Regions from separate parts of the Corynebacterium comes genome, predicted to be linked through region 2. Evidence: predicted binding sites of a transcription regulator. Region 2 holds the regulator's gene; each other region holds the start of a gene.
What was found. The regulator LexA, encoded in region 2, represses DNA repair genes until DNA is damaged. The targets are predictions, from matches to a motif close to CGAACANNTGTTCG.
Positions count from the first base shown of each region.

Region 1 (3,273 bases), 220 kb from region 2:
GTGCTGTTGTCGAAACCGCCGCCACCGACAAAACCTGCCCACACGTAGAGGGGACGGATCCGCTTGCCGCCACCCAGGACGAAGTCCTCCAGGTGGGAGACTGCCTCTGTGACGGGGGCACCGATCGCAGAGACCTGGCTCCGGCGGGCGGTGACGAATCGGGAGAGTTCCTCACGGGCGGCGGCCGGGATCTGGTCGAGGGTCAACATTCGGAGGGCCTGGCTGCTCAATGTGGCTATCCTTCATCGGGGCGGTGAACTGTCCAGTCCACGATACCCAGGTGACTATCCGTCTGAGTCAAAGACAGCCGGCTTCTCCACCAGGCCCGGCAGCGGCAGGGGGGCGGACAGGACGGCAAAGGGGCGGGAATCCCCGTCGAACTGGAAGTTGCGCAGCTCGTCGCGGAAACCCATGGAGCGGTAGAGGGAGAAGGCGTTGTTGGCCTCGTCCTCGACCTCCGGGGTGGACAGCAGCGCATGAGCTGCGGGGACGAGCCACAGCAGCTTGGAGAGCAGCAGCCGGCCGATCCCTTTGCCCTGGTGCGCCGGATCGACGTGAATCTCGGCGACCTCAAAGTAGTTGCGCATGAGCACGGCCTGCCGGGTGTCCGGTCCGCCGGCGGCCCGGAAGCCGCGGCGGACCTGGCGGTCCCACCACAGGTCGGGCGCGCCGAGGTAGCCGTACGCCAGTCCGAGGAGAGTGTCGCCTTCGAAGGCGGTGAGTGCGGTGAATCCCGGCTGAACGATCTCGTGGCGCCAGACCTCGACACGACCTGCCCGAATGCTCGGGTCATAGCCCATCGCCTCTATGTAGAGGTCGACGAGCTGTGGGGCCAACACGGCAAATTCGGGACCGGACAACCGGCGGATCTCGATGGTCACGCCTCCACTGAACCACGAACTGCCGGTGTGGTGGGGGAAAACGCAGTTCCGCGCCTGGTGCCGGGCCTCGAACGGAAGGCCGGAGGGGAGGGCAGGAAGATGCACCACAACCGTTGACGTGTTCGAATGACTGTTCTACGATTGAGGTGTGGTGTTCCGGGCCGCTTCTAAGGTGAGGGCCACACGCAGGAAAGAGGGTCGGAAACGTGAAGGAAGGAGTTGGCCCCGATGGCACAGATCATTTCCGCTACCACCAGGTTCTCGGGGGCGGGCACGCACCGGGCCGACTTCATCTTCAAGGCCCGTGCCCTTCTCGCCCAGGCCGTGGAATATCGGGCGGGCGGAAAGTGGGATCTGGCGCTCGAGGCCGCCTATCAGGCCGCGTTGAGGTCTGCGGGGGCGAGGATCTCCGCGTCGGCGGTGTCGGGAAAGCGTCGCCGCCCCACCAGCGCGTGGGACCAGCTCCGGCTCGTTGATGCGGATGGTGAACGGTGGGCGGGGGCTTTTGAGCAGTATTCGCGCCTGCGGTCACGGGTCTCCTCGGGCCTGGAGCGTGACGTCGACCATTCGGTTGTCAATCGGGTGATGGATTTGACCACGGAGTTTTTGGCCCAGGTGGAGGCCGAGGCAGGGTGGGTTCCGGCCGCTGCTTAAGGGCGTTGGCGTTCGCGGGAACAATCCCGTTAGTCTGGGCGTTAAACCTATAAGAAGAACAAGCGCCCAGCGATGTCCGGGAGGAACTAGTGTCGCTTTCAGAGCAGGAGCAACGAGCGCTCCGGGAGATTGAACTGTCTCTCCTTGCTGATGACCCCAAGTTCGGGTCATCCGTGGCTGGTGACCACGGTTTCGGTGGATCCGGAACACCCGGCATCACTCTTCGGGGTATCGCGATTGCGGTCGTCGGCCTCGTCATGCTCATCGGCGGTGTTGCACTCGCTCAGCAGAACCTCTGGTTCATCGCACTGAGCGTCGTGGGCTTCCTCGTGATGTTCGGGGCCGGCCTGTGGATGCTCCGCGGCGGGGCGGGAATGTCCGGAGGCGCTGACCGGAAGCCTCGTCCCAAGCGTGGTGGTGGCTCCGGATCTGCGACAAGCAAGATGGAGGAGAACTTCCGCAAACGCTTCGAGGAGCGCTAACTCCGCGAACCTGATCAAGGCCCGCCGCACCTCCCTTCCGGGGGAGTGCGGCGGGCCTTCGGTCATTCCCACGTCGCCCCACGGGGGTCCGCCACTTCCTCCCGCATCCACCGAAACATGCAGGAGAAAGAGTGGATGAGGGGCTTCCGGTACGGAGGCCCCTTAATCCGGGCGTGTGGCGCCTGGCGGGCCTCCCACACATTTCACGTCTCTTACCTGGGAATCTACTGCTGATTCTGTGTCTGGTGGGGTGATTGTGGGTTGTAGGTGGGGCGAAGTGGGGTATTGTGGGGCGCAGCGGTGGAGAAGAAGAGCCAAGTGGCCGATCTGAACCATGGCGAGAACTGAATCTGGTCTGAAGCGATCCGCGGAGTCGAGACTAAGGAAGGTGGGCCCGGGATGTTTCTGGGTACCTACACTCCAAAACTCGACGACAAGGGTCGACTGACACTTCCGGCGAAGTTCCGTGAGGAGCTCGCCGGTGGGTTGATGGTCACGAAGGGGCAGGATCACAGTCTTGCGGTCTATCCCCGGGAGGAGTTCGCCGCACGCGTCCGGAAGGCCGCAGCGGTGTCCCGCACCAACCCGCAGGCACGTGCCTTCATCCGAAATCTGGCTGCCAGTGCGGATGAGCAGCGTCCTGACGGCAACGGTCGCATCACCATCTCGGCCGGACACCGCGAGTATGCGGGTCTGACCAAGGAGTGTGTGGTCATCGGATCAGTGGATTTTCTCGAGATCTGGGATGCGGAATCCTGGGCCGCTTATCAGAAGGAAACGGAGGCCGCCTTCTCGGCGGCCGACGCTGAAGACGTCCTCGGCGGACTGCTCTGATCACTCCCGGCAGGGGGCGAGAGGGTGGGGCGGAGCGCGTGTAAGGACTCTGCCCGAAGTGATGCTCTGGTGTACTTCCCCGACATCAGATGGACACATCGGGCAGGGCCCTGTACGCACCCCGCACCGGGAGGCAGACCGACACACTCGATCATGAAGAGGGGAGGGGACGCCATGAGCGACCATAAGGCCGACATGAGCTTCGACATCGAGGACAACTTCGGACACGTCCCGGTCCTGCGTGATCGGATGGCTGAGCTGCTGGCGCCGGGCGTAGAGAAGCTCGGTGAGCATGCGGTGATCGTGGACGGCACCCTCGGCGCCGGCGGCCACACCGAGCACTTTCTGGCGACCTTCCCCCGGGCGCACGTCATCGGCGTGGACCGGGATCCGGTCGCGCTCGCCGAAGCCCGTGAGCGACT
Region 1 covers NZ_CP046453.1:1,827,050-1,830,322, reverse strand. The annotation lists gene CETAM_RS08795 (polyprenyl synthetase family protein) at 1-209, opposite strand, end outside; gene CETAM_RS08790 (GNAT family N-acetyltransferase) at 285-881, opposite strand; gene CETAM_RS08785 (SAV_6107 family HEPN domain-containing protein) at 1,110-1,535, shown strand; gene CETAM_RS08780 (DUF3040 domain-containing protein) at 1,625-2,017, shown strand; gene mraZ (division/cell wall cluster transcriptional repressor MraZ) at 2,417-2,851, shown strand; gene rsmH (16S rRNA (cytosine(1402)-N(4))-methyltransferase RsmH) at 3,047-3,273, shown strand, end outside.
Region 1: the regulator LexA is predicted to act here: its motif matches at 1,005-1,018, upstream of CETAM_RS08785 (SAV_6107 family HEPN domain-containing protein).

Region 2 (3,273 bases):
CGGATCTCCGACTCGAAGTCCTCGGCCGACTCGAAGGACTTGTACACGGACGCGAAGCGCAGGTAGGCGACCTCATCAAGAGCGCGTAGCGGTTCGAGGATGGCAAGTCCGATGTCGTTCGCATTCACCTGGGAGCCACCCTGAGAACGAACCCTCTCCTCCACTTCCTGCGCGAGACGCTTGAGCGCATCATCGGAGACATCGCGGCCCTGGCAGGCGCGGCGGACACCCAGGACAACCTTGTCGCGACTGAACGGCTCCGTGACGCCGTTGCGCTTGATCACCAGGAGAACGGCCTTCTCAATCGTGGTGAAACGTCCGTTGCATTTGGTGCACTCACGCCGGCGACGGATGGCGGCTCCGGCGTCGATAATGCGCGAGTCAATGACACGGGAGTGATCGTGATGGCAGAACGGGCAGTACACAGCGTGTCTCCAGTGCCTTTCTGGGAGGAAACCGGTGGACCGGATGGTGGCACCGATCCTACTCCCCGGGAAGATTTCCCCTAACGCGCCTCGTCGCTCGACTGCGTCTGGTTGCCCGCGGGATACACCGTAGATCCGGTTACGCCTTCATCCCCGGCACCCCGGAAGGAGGCACTGACCACCACCAGACCGAAAAGTGCGCCGAGCAGATACGTCAGGCCGGTCTCCCGCCAGCGGCTGGAATGTCCCTCACCTGCGTCCCGCGGCAGAGGATCGGCGCCAGGTAGGCCCTGTGTTCGATTTGCGGGCACCAGAGTTCGAACACCCCGGCCACAGGAAGGGGACCTGTGGAAGCTCGACGGCTCCCACACAGCGGCCGGGCGGACGGAGTCATGTACGGAAGTATGGACGCTGCCACCTGGGCATGGACGATGCAGGAAGGTGATCACGGCGAAGTCCTTTCGTTGTCTGCTGTGAGGATATCGAGACTGGTCAACACCCTCGAACAGTGCTACCGTTCAGGTGTTCTAACTAGCTGATGTGTTCGATTAAAGCACCCGTTCGAAATTTTGTCCACAGAACCCGCACATCAGTCGAACATCCGTACCAGATCGTGCTAAACATGTAACAGGTGAATGGCATGCGGACGACACGCCATTCGAACAACGACCACCGGAACGCCGCTGAGCCGCCCCGACGATTCGATACGGCACGCACCGCCACCACCCCAGGAACGAGAAGGACGATGACCCGCAAGAGCGCCCCCGCCAAACTGACCCCCTCCGGCAAGCCGGACCCCTCCACACTTTCCGATCGTCAGCGACGGATTCTTGAGGTCATCCGGGATGCCGTCGTGCTGCGGGGCTATCCGCCGAGCATCCGGGAGATCGGTGACGCAGCGGGACTGCAGTCCACCTCCTCGGTCGCGTACCAGCTGAATCAGCTGGAGAAGAAGGGTTTTCTCCGTCGCGACCCGAACAAGCCGCGTGCGGTGGACGTGCGTACCCTGACGTCGACCGACACCGCCAAGAAGCCTGGGCGGCGCGTCGTGGCCAAGACTTCGACGGCCCCGGAGGATGCCAGCGCCGCGAACTTCATTCCGGTGCTCGGCCGCATCGCCGCAGGTTCACCGATTCTCGCCGAGCAGGAGGTCGAGGACTACTATCCGCTGCCGGCCGACCTGGTGGGTGACGGTGAGCTGTTCATGCTGCAGATCGTGGGTGAGTCGATGAAGAACGCCGGCATTCTCGACGGCGACTGGGTCGTCATCCGTTCCCAGCCGGTCGCGGAGAAGGGCGAGTTCGTCGCCGCCCTGATCGACGGAGAGGCGACTGCGAAGGAGTTCCACAAGGATTCCACCGGGGTCTGGCTGCTGCCGCACAACGAGGATTTCTCCCCGATCCCCGGCGACAAGGCGGAAATCATGGGGAAGATCGTCTCCGTGTTCCGGAAGCTCTAGAGACGTTCGCCCCGCCCAGTCAGACAATTGACGGCACAGAATTCCACATCAACCCACGGGAACGGGCCCGGTTTGATGACAGGCCCGGCCGACCGCCTTTCGCTTGATGTCCTCCGGTTCGCACCTATTTGTACTGGCTAATCCCCATTCTCTTCCCTGCGGCCTTTTATTTTGGAACAATGGCGGAAACAGACATCCATTTTTGTCCGATTCCGTCCGTGAGGCGACAGAGGAGAACCCATGTACGCAGAGGAGCGTCGCAGACAGATCGCCTCCCTCACCGCTGTTGAGGGTCGGGTCAACGTCACCGAGCTGGCGAACCGGTTTGATGTCACAGCGGAGACCATTCGTCGGGATCTCGCCGTGCTCGACAGGGAGGGCGTGGTGCACCGGGTTCACGGTGGCGCCGTGGCCAGCCAGACTTTTCAGACGGCAGAGTTCTCCCTCGACGCGCGTTTCCGTTCCGCCCCCACCGCCAAATCAGCCATCGCGCGGGCGGCACTGCGCTATCTTCCGGAGCCCCGCGGCGGGCTCTTCCTGGACTCGGGTTCCACCATCGGCACGCTGGCGGAGCTCATCGCCGAGCAGCCGAACGCCGAACAGTGGTCCATCGTGACCAACAGCCTGCCGATCTCCCTGAACCTGGCCAACAAGGGGCTCCGGGAGGTTCAGCTTCTCGGAGGTTCGGTGCGCGCCATCACGCAGGCGGTCGTGGGTGACACCGCCCTTCGCACCCTGGCGCTCATGCGGGCGGACGTCGCGTTCATCGGCACCAACGCACTCACCCTCGATCACGGGCTTTCCACGGCGGACTCCCAGGAGGCTGCGATCAAATCCGCCATGGTGACCAACGCCCACAAGGTGGTTGTCCTCTGCGACTCCACCAAGCTGGGCACCGACTACCTGGTCAGTTTCGCCGGCATCGACGACATTGACGTGGTTATCACCGATTCCGCGGCCCCCGAGTCCTTCCTGTCGGCACTGCGGGAGCGCGAGATCGAGGTTGTGATCGCGGGCGACTGACCCCGCGTCTCTCCGGGAGCAGGTCAGCCCAGGAGCATCTGACGGGCGACTTCGCGTGCGGCGGCAGCCCCGGAGGTGTCGAGAACAGCCTCGGCGACTTCCCGGCAGGTGGCCAGATCCACGGAGGACAGCTGGGCACCGACCCCGGCCAGGGCGGTCGATGCCGCAGACAGCGAGGTCACGCCCAGACCTGTGAGCACGCACGCGAGCAGCGGATCAGCGGCGGCCTCGCCGCAGACACCGACGGGGGTTCCCGTATCCTCCCCGACCCGACAGGTTTCCTTCACCAGTCGCAACACCGCCGGTTGCCAAGGATCCGTCAGGTACGCCAGCTGGGGGGACAGACGATCGGCGGCCATCGTGTAC
Region 2 covers NZ_CP046453.1:1,610,002-1,613,274, forward strand. The annotation lists gene nrdR (transcriptional regulator NrdR) at 1-425, opposite strand, end outside; gene lexA (transcriptional repressor LexA) at 1,171-1,884, shown strand; gene CETAM_RS07765 (DeoR/GlpR family DNA-binding transcription regulator) at 2,125-2,907, shown strand; gene ptsP (phosphoenolpyruvate--protein phosphotransferase) at 2,931-3,273, opposite strand, start outside.

Region 3 (3,273 bases), 190 kb from region 2:
GGCGAAGCAGATCTCCGCCGAGCACACCTATCCCCGGGACCTGAGCACGCACGCGGAGGTCGACGCCGCGATCAACCGCGCCGCTGAAGCCGCCCACCGTCGCCTGCTTCTCGACGGCCGCGGCTCCCGCACCATCACGGTCAAGCTGAGAATGGCGGATTTCCGAATCGAGTCCCGCTCCGCGACCCTGTCCTACGCCACCGATGACCTGGCGACCCTCCGGGCGACCGCATTTCGACTGGTCCGCTATCCCGACGAGGTGGGGCCCATCCGGCTGGTGGGGGTCGGGTACTCGGGTCTGGAGTCCGCCCGCCAGGACGTGCTCTTCCCGGAACTGGACCGCCAGATCGTCCCCACCACCGACCATGCGGCTGACCAGGTCGTCGAGGTCACCCGGGAAGCCACCGAGGATGGTTGGCGGGCCACCCAGGACGTGCACCACCCGGACTTCGGGCACGGCTGGGTCCAGGGCGCCGGCCACGGCATCGTGTCGGTACGCTTCGAGACCCGCGCCACCGGGCCTGGCGTCACCCGTACCTTTCCGATCGATGATCCGGATCTGCATGCGGCTGACCCACTGGCGAGCCTCGCCTGGGAGGAGTGGTTCGCACAGCAGGACGACTGACTCAGTTCGGCGGCCACTGGAAGGCTGAGGTAGGGGCCTGCGGTTCTGGTTCCGGTGGTGAGTCATTGAGCTGCTGATAGGCCTCGAACTCCTCTGCGGCAGCCCGGGCGGCGGCGGATTCCTGTCGACGTGCCCGACGCTGGCTGAAGGTCTGGACCCAGTGCTTCTCGGTCGGTGCCAGTGGGCCGGTTGCCCGATCAACAGCGTAGGTGCCGTCGGCGAAGTGCCAGTAGACGTCTCCGGTGATGTGGTCCAGGAGGTAGACGGCCTGGACGTCGGTCTTCCGGTTGTGGTGGTGAGGGCAGAGCGAGGCCAGGTTAGAGGGTGAAGTCGGGCCCTCCGGCCAGTTGATGCGGTGGTCGGGCTGGCACCAGCGGGCTGAGTTGTTGCAGTCAGGCCAGCGGCAGACCCAGTCCCGGCCGATGAGATAGGCACGGATGTAGTCGTTGGGTCTGTAGCCGGGGATGTCAGTGTCGCGGGCAGGGTCGATGTCCTGTGTGAGGGTGGCCAGGTCGATGAGGGTGTCGGCGGCCTCGGAGGTGAGGACCCCTGCTGTGGGGTGGAAGACGGGGGAGGAGTCCACATCGTGTGCCCGGTAGAGGTTGAGCGTCACTGTGGTCGTGGTGTTGCTGAGCAGAAGGTCGACCATGGCGCGGGCCCTGGATGTTCCGTTGCTCCGGGCTGCCTGGGTGACGGCGTCATGGACGAGGCTGCCGGTGGCCTGGTTGAGGGTGAGCTCGAAGCGCATGTCGCCGTTGGCCAGGGTATCCAGGAAGTACTCCTCGGGCCCCGGGGTGGCTGCGGGGAGTGAACGCAGCAGTGCGGCAGGATCCGTCTCCTCCGGCACTTCGGGGACCTGCAGCATACGGATGACCGCCTGGATGACGCGTCTGATGTCTGCGGCGGCGGGAAGAAGCTGCTGGGGCCGGCTGGGGGTGAAGCGGGCGACGAGTTCCTCGTCGAGCACCCGCCAGTAACCGGGGTCGTGATAGAGATCGGAGTGGGCGTCGGCGATGGCCTTGTCGATGACGGTCAGCCGGTACATGTCCAGCAGGGGCCTCGCCGTGATCATCGTCTTGAGGCCGGGAAGCCGGTCAAGGGTCTGCATGGCATCGAGGTTTGCGGTGAGGTGACGTTTGCTCATCCCGGTGGAACGGGTGAGTCGGGCGGCGATGGTGGTCCAGTCCTGGGGAGTGCTGTGGTCGTAGGTGGCCGGCAGACAGGTGCGCCAGAAATCGAGATCTGCGGCGATGGTCCTCAGGCGGGCGACGGCGATGGGATCGTCGGGATTGTGCATGGCCCAGGATGCAGGGGTGGCGGTCAAGGGATAGGCACCTCCTCACGAGGCGTGTCTCGTTCGTGTGTTCGAGACTCAAGCTATGCCACCACCCCGACACAGGGGGTGGCCATCGGGGGTGGCCTGCCTAAAGCAGCAGGTCGCGGACGTCTTTTCCGGTCGCCAGTGCGGCGACGAGCGCCATGCGTGCCTGTCCCGCCCGCAGATGGCCCGCGCTGATCGCGCCACGGGAACCCAGGGTGGCGCCGCCTCCGCCGCCGCCGTAGGCGAGGGTGACTTTGCCGGCGGGAACCCGGGTGGTGATCACCACCGGGATACCCGAGTCGAGGGCGTCGGCGACGCCGGCGCCCATGTCAGGGCCGATGTTCCCGGCACCCAGGGCTTCGACGACGAGGCCTCGGGCTCCGGCGGCGAGGGCGGCGTCGACCAGCGAACGGTCGGCGCCGGCCCAGGAGGCGAGCACGGGCACGTTGAAGCCGGCCAGGGGAGCGACCGGAACGGGCGCGGGGCGGCGGGATTCGCGCGGGACGCCGGACATGAAGCCGTCGAGGTCGGTGGTGTGGCGCTTGAGGGCGCCGCGGGCGGGGATGGTCCAGCCACCGAAGGCGATGAGGGCGCCCTGACGGCGGGCGAGCGGATCGGCGGCGAGACGGAGGGCGTCGACGAGGTTGCCGGGGCCGTCGGAACCCGGGTGATCGAAGGCGCGCTGGGAGCCGGTGAGCACGACGGGGCGCTCATCGGCGTGGAAACAGTCGAGCGCGAAGGCGGTGTCCTCCATGGAATCGGTGCCGTGGGTGATCACCACCCCGTCGATGTCCGGGGAGGCCAGGGCTTCGTGCACGGCAGCGATCAGGCCGTCGAGATCTGCCAGGGTGATGGCCGAGGAGTCCAGCCTGGTGAGCTCGCGGACGGTGATGTCCGCCGAGGTCAGGGGGTGGGGGAGGAGGTGGACGACGGCGTCGAGAAGCTCCTGCCCGGTGACCGTGGGGCGCAGGGTCCCGGAGTCGTCGGTGGTGCAGGCGATGGTGCCGCCGGTGGTCAGCAACGCAATGCGGGTCATGGAACCACACTGCCACAGGAGGGCCCCGGAAAGTGTTGTCACAAATGCATAACGTGTACCATCGTGTCGAATGCGGGCACCGGAATCCGAAGACCAGTGGTGCCCCGAACTGAGGAGAGTCTTTTTCCGTGAAGCTGACCAAGATCACCGCGATCACCGCCGCACTCGGTGCTGCACTGGCGCTGACAGCCTGCGGCTCCGACGAGGGCAACGGCGCCACCACCACCACCGCCGCCACCACTGAGACGACAGCCGCCACCACCACTGCGGCGGCCCCCGCGCTGCCGACCG
Region 3 covers NZ_CP046453.1:1,800,316-1,803,588, reverse strand. The annotation lists gene CETAM_RS08675 (DNA polymerase IV) at 1-625, shown strand, start outside; gene CETAM_RS08670 (HNH endonuclease signature motif containing protein) at 627-1,949, opposite strand; gene CETAM_RS08665 (asparaginase) at 2,050-2,982, opposite strand; gene CETAM_RS08660 (hypothetical protein) at 3,111-3,273, shown strand, end outside.
Region 3: the regulator LexA is predicted to act here: its motif matches at 1,980-1,993, upstream of CETAM_RS08670 (HNH endonuclease signature motif containing protein).